2 regions of the Alteromonas sp. S005 genome follow, and region 2 is predicted to be linked to the other one. Evidence: predicted binding sites of a transcription regulator. Region 2 holds the regulator's gene; the other holds the start of a gene.
The links. The regulator FNR, encoded in region 2, switches genes on or off when oxygen is low (the NO sensors DNR and NnrR bind a similar motif). The targets are predictions, from matches to a motif close to TTGATCTAGATCAA.
Positions count from the first base shown of each region.

Region 1 (3,165 bases), on a different contig from region 2:
GCATAGTAAAATAGCGGTGCGCGTAACGAATCACCCTGTAGTGGTGGAATTGTGCAACAAGCTAGGTAAACCTTTAGTTTCTACGAGCGCTAATTTAACCGGCCAACCGCCAGCCACGACTACTGAAGAAGCAAAAGCCGTATTCGCTGATTCCGTTTTCTATGTTGACGGCGCAGTAGGTGGTGCAACTAAACCCAGTACCATTCGCGATGGTGACACAGCAGAGGTAATAAGAGCATGACATCAGCAGAATTACTGGACGGTAAAAACGCCGCTGAAGTAATCGAACAAGTAAAAAACTATCTTCTAGGGCTGCAAGACACAATCTGTCAAACCCTTGAACTTGCCGACGGCAAAGGTCAGTTTGTTGAGGACAGCTGGCAGCGTGAAGAAGGCGGTGGTGGTCGCTCTCGCGTATTAAAAAACGGTACGGTGATTGAACAAGGCGGCGTTAACTTTTCTCATGTGTTTGGCAGTCAAATGCCTGCATCAGCAACGGCAAATCGTCCAGAACTTGCAGGAAGAAACTTTCAAGCAATGGGCGTATCACTCGTTATTCACCCACATAACCCGTATATCCCGACGTCACACGCTAATGTTCGCTTTTTTATTGCGGAAAAAGAAGGTGAAGCACCTATATGGTGGTTTGGTGGTGGTTTTGATTTAACGCCGTTTTATCCGTTCAAAGATGACGTTGTACATTGGCATGATACCGCAAAGAAATTATGTAAGCCCTTTGGCGATGATGTGTACCCTAAGTATAAAAAGTGGTGTGACGACTACTTTTATTTAAAACATCGCAATGAAACTCGCGGCGTGGGTGGGTTATTCTTCGACGACCTTAATGAGTGGGGCTTTGAACAGTCATTTGCGTTTATGCAGGCAGTAGGTAACGGCTTTATTGATGCTTACGTTCCTATTGTTGAACGCCGTAAGCAAACCGACTTTGGTGAAAGAGAGCGAGACTTTCAGCTATATCGTCGAGGTCGTTATGTCGAATTTAATCTAGTGTTCGACCGCGGCACCCTGTTTGGGTTACAAACCGGTGGGCGCACTGAGTCTATTTTAATGTCGATGCCGCCATTAGCCCGCTGGGAGTATTGTTATACGCCAGCACCGGGTAGTGCAGAAGCTAAGTTAATTGACTGGTTAAAACCTAGTGACTGGTAAATTAACTTCAGTAAGGTCACTTTTACTGTTTTAACTAAGACCATCAATAACAAAAAAACGCCGTGTGAAATGATCACACGGCGTTTTTTGATCTGCATCAAGTACGAATATCATCTTTGTTTCAGTGAGTTATCAAGCTTGCGCTGGATCAATGTTTCTCTTAACCAAGGGCGTAAAGTGGCGACATCTTAGTTAAACACAAAAGAGACACATCATGCGCAAACACACTTTATCTGCACTTTGTCTTACACTTGCTGCACTTTCACCTTTAGCTGGCGCTCATCAACAGGGCGATTGGATTGTCCGTGGCGGTCTGACTACCGTTGCTCCTGACGAATCTACTTCTAACATCGTCGCTGGTGGCAATGATCTCGGTGTTGCCCTCAATATTGATAACGATACCCAGCTAGGTTTGAACGTTGCATACTTTATTACTGATAATATTAATATCGAACTGCTTGCAGCAACGCCCTTCAAGCACGACGTGAACTTTTCCGTTGCAGACCCTCTAGGTACAGGAAATCAGCTTGGAGAAGTGACGCACCTTCCTCCTACATTAACCGCGAACTATTACTTCAATGACGCAAGTTCTGCATTTCAGCCGTACATTGGTGCGGGTATCAACTACACCTTTATTTTTGATGAGAAGTTTACGGGAGCAAATGAAACTGCGGGTTTAAGCGACCTATCGCTTGATAACTCATTTGGTGTATCGGCTCAGGTTGGTATGGACTACCAAATAGATACCAAGTGGCATGTAAATGCTTCGGTTCGATTTATTGATATTGATACTGAAGCTACATTTAAAGTTGGTGAGGCTGATGGAGCGGTTAGCGATATTGAAATAGACCCTTGGGTGTACACGATATCGGTAGGTTATACCTTTTAAGGCCCAAAACTCAACAATTGATGCTTTCATAATTGCACTACTTTAATACGCCAACAAGAGCGTAGACAGTAGCAGGGGACTTGCGCGTTAAAAGGTTAACCCTTTCAACGCGTTTTTTTATTTTGTATTCACCATATGATTGGCAAGCTGATCGAGTGCGTCTATTAACTGTTGAGCTAAAGCGATATCTTCTACCGTTGTAAACATGGCTTTGCGCATACAATACATCCACTGGGCCTTTAACTCTGGTGTTACGGTATAAGGAAGATGGCGAGCACGCAGACGCGGGTGTCCGAATTGCTGCTGATAATCATCGGGACCACCCAGCCATAAGCTTAAATATAAAAAGAATACATGGCGAATTCTATCTAATGGCTGAGGGTGAATAGCAAGCAGTTCATTGGCTAATGGGTCGGTCTCCATAATGTCGTAAAACGTATTTGCTAATTCCCGTACTTTCTCCTCTCCACCTATACGCACATATGGTGTACTCTGCGAGGCACGACTATCGCTTTTCTTCTTTATATTAAATAAGTCTCGTATTCCCATGAAAAAATTCGCTGTATTCGGAAATCCTATTGCACAGAGTTTATCACCAACTATTCATCAAATGTTTGCAGATCAGGTTGGAGAAAATATTTCTTATGAAAAGATACTTGCGCCTGAAGATGGTTTTGTTGAAGCTGCCAAAGCGTTCTTAGCGCAGAAAGGTGCTGTAGGCTGCAATGTCACCATGCCTTTTAAGCTAGATGCATTCAACCTGGCAAAGGTAGATGACCAAGCGGCTAAAGATGCACAAGCTGTTAATACACTGATGAATAGTGGCAATGGCGATGTGCTTGGATACAACACAGATGGTGTTGGGCTGGTAAATGATTTACTCAATAATCGAGTGGAAATTAAGGGCAAACGTGTATTGCTTATTGGTGCCGGTGGCGCAGCCCGTGGCGTCATTTCGCCGTTATTAAAAGCCGGAGCCGCTTCCTTAACCATTGCAAATAGAACCAAAGCAAAAGCTGATGAAGTGGCAAATGCCGCGTCAAACCCTAAAGTACAGGTGGTAGCACTTGAAGATATCGCATCTGTCGCACCTCATATTGTTATCA
Region 1 covers NZ_JAZETN010000010.1:150,608-153,772, forward strand. The annotation lists gene V7R55_RS13045 (Sua5/YciO/YrdC/YwlC family protein) at 1-241, shown strand, start outside; gene hemF (oxygen-dependent coproporphyrinogen oxidase) at 238-1,170, shown strand; gene V7R55_RS13055 (OmpW family outer membrane protein) at 1,385-2,059, shown strand; gene V7R55_RS13060 (group II truncated hemoglobin) at 2,177-2,608, opposite strand; gene aroE (shikimate dehydrogenase) at 2,607-3,165, shown strand, end outside.
Region 1: the regulator FNR is predicted to act here: its motif matches at 1,258-1,271, upstream of V7R55_RS13055 (OmpW family outer membrane protein).

Region 2 (3,165 bases):
TGATACGTTGTATCGCTAAGTTTTAGCAAAGCTAGCGGGTGTTCTACACGGTTAACGGTGATTCAAACCCATCCGGCTTGATAGCAAGCACGTCACAATTTAGTTCGTCGATAACGTGTTCTGCAGTATTGCCAATAAGCGCTGCCGAAATACCCACACGGCCAACGGTGCCAATAACTACAAGCTCTGCATCTAACTTTTCTGCGACCTGCGGAATGACTTTTTCAGGTAAGCCTTCCTTCACCACACACTTATCTTCAGGAATACCGTACTTCAGTGCGTGACTGCGCATTTCTTTAGCATGATGGTTTTTTACCGCATCGTGATACGTGTCAGGGTCAAACTCTGGGACTTCAATGGCAATGTTTAGGGGAGTTGAAGGGTAGCTGTTTACTAAATTAACCTTACCTTTGAGTAAAGAAGCGTAGTCGTTAGCGATTATCGTAAGCTTGTCGTTCAGTGCAGCGTGTTCATCATCTTCAGTCCCTACATTTACCGCGGCAATAATTTCACCGCCTTCTGGCCAATCATGTTCTTTTACGAGTAGAACGGGGCGAGGGCATTTTCGCATTAAATGCCAGTCTGTAGGGGTAAAGATCACAGAGGCGAGATCGTCATGTTTTTTAGTGGCTTTTACCACTAAGTCGATTTGGTTGTTAAGGGCGAAATAGATAATGGATTCATAAGCACGGTTGTTCCATTCAACCACAATATCGGTCTCTGAGAAGCCTTGCTCTTTTAGCTGAGCAGATAGCCATTTGGCGTGCTCTTTTGTAACGGCATCTCGCATAGATTCGCGTTCATCAGGGCTCAGCATGGTTGTCATGTCATAAGACAAATCATATACCACCATCATAGCGGTAACCGTGGCGCCTGTTTTTGAAGCAAGTTCATAGGCACGGCTTAGCGCGGGCTGATTATCGCGTTCCGCGTCTATCACGGCAAGAATTCGTTTACATTCAATCATAACGTCTCCTCAACTACAAAGCTTTGTATGGCTGTCGACATCGAAATTGTTTTAAAACAGTTCATATAAACTATTTACATTAACTATAAACGACATTTGGAAAAAAGTGAGTTGTTTTGGATCAAGGCGTAAACAATTCGTTGATAAACAAAAAGGCTACATTGAATACTACGGGGGCTTTTACGCAAAACGAATTGGTATCGCGTAACTCAATGAGGGAATACAGTGAAATTTTAAAGATTAAAACTAAAAAGCGCGCATGTAGCGCGCTTAAGGTAAAAAAAAAGAATAAATTAACTGTTACAGACTACGCTAGGACCATTTAGCGCTTCAAGTTTGGTGTTCAACCGATCAAAATCCAAAATAGAGATCAATTTACCGTCAACCTTGATAATGTTTTCCTTCTGAAAACGGCTCAGTAAACGGCTAATGGTTTCTATCGTTAAGCCTAAGTAGTTGCCGATTTCGTTACGAGTCATTGTAAGGTGAAACTCTCTGTGTGAGAAGCCACGCTCTTCGAAGCGCTGTGAAAGATGCGATATAAAATATAGCAAACGCTCTTCAGCAGTTCGCTTATTTAATAGCATGATCATGTCGTGATCTTGTTTTATCTCCGCGCTCATAAAGCTCATGATTTGATGGCGTAGCTTAGGAAATTGAACCGACATTTCATCAAGGGTTTCATATGGCAGTTCACACACCATGGCAGTTTCTAACGCAGAGGTATAGCTTTGGTGTTTGTTCTCTCTTAATGCATCGAAACCGATAATGTCACCAGGAAAGTGGAAGCCGGTAATCTGTTCTTCACCTTCTTGATTAGTTACAAACGACTTAAAAGACCCCGTTCTTACTGCAAAAAGAGAACGAAATTTATCGCCAGTTTGAATGAGCGTATCACCTTTATGAAGCGGTTTCTTGCGCTCAATGATATCGTCAAGAGACTCGATTTCTGTTTTGTTCAGCGCCACGGGTAAGCACAAGTGACTGAAGCTACAGTTTTGACAGTGTATAGAAAATTGGCTTCCTTTGCTCATAATGCATGCTCTCTTAAAGAATACTCGCTCATAATACACATATTTTTAAACGATTGCGCCATGAATAAGATAAGCCGCATATATGGCCATTATTACTGCAATGACTTGTCTCACGTTATTGTTTTGAAAACTTCGAACAATATATTGGCTACCAGCGCTTGCGGCGAGCAAGGTGGGTAATGTACCCAAACCGAAGAAGAACATAATAGCAGCGCCTTCTAGCGCATTACCCGCCGCGAGAGACCAGGTAAGCGTGGAATACACCAAACCGCAAGGAAGCCAACCCCAAATAAAACCATAAGGCAACGCACTTAAAGGGGTCTTAAATGGCAAAAAGCGTTTTGAAAGCGGCTGGACTTTGGAAAATAGGCCTTTACCCGCATTTTCTAGCACCGTTAAACCTGTCCACCACTTACCCAAATAACACGCCAGTAGAAGCAACATGATTCCGCTAAGTAGGGAAAGGGCATAGTTGGCAAGCGGTATATAGTCTGCTGCAATTTTTCCAAGTGCCGCGGTTATTGCTCCGGCGATGGTGTAGCTCACTATACGTCCGATGTTATAGGCAAGGGTATAAGGTAGTGCTGAAGCGCCTTTAGGGGATACCATCCTTAGCGCAGCAACAATTCCACCGCACATTCCCACACAGTGAACTCCGCCGGCTAAGCCGATAAGAAAGGCAGAGAAGTAGTTAATCCCTTCCATGTGGCGCTTGGCTTTTGTCTACTTTACTGTCTTGAAGTTGCTTGCGTTGCTCAGCTAGCTTTTTTTCTTCTGGCGGCAGATCATCGTCAAACAGTATGCTATAACCTTGGCGATCTAAATCTTCAAACTGATTGGTTTTCACCGCCCAGAAGAATATCACAATAGCTACAGCTACTATGATTATGGCGATTGGAATTAATACGTAAATAATGCTCATACTATTTGCCTAAAAGTCGCGTAGAGTTTGAAACTACTATGATGCTGCTTAATGACATACCAACAACCGCCATCCAAGGCGAAAGAAGACCTGACACGGCGAAAGGCAGAATCAAGATATTATAACCCACTGACCACCCAATATTTTGTCTTATTTTTTGCTTCACCTGATGAGATGTGCGAATAAGTTCTGGTACAGAAAGCAGCTGATAGCCAAGCAGTATAACGTCGGCGGCAGTTTTA
Region 2 covers NZ_JAZETN010000017.1:97,612-100,776, forward strand. The annotation lists gene uspE (universal stress protein UspE) at 44-967, opposite strand; gene fnr (fumarate/nitrate reduction transcriptional regulator Fnr) at 1,261-2,001, opposite strand; gene V7R55_RS16945 (sulfite exporter TauE/SafE family protein) at 2,047-2,706, opposite strand; gene ccoS (cbb3-type cytochrome oxidase assembly protein CcoS) at 2,693-2,923, opposite strand; gene V7R55_RS16955 (heavy metal translocating P-type ATPase) at 2,925-3,165, opposite strand, start outside.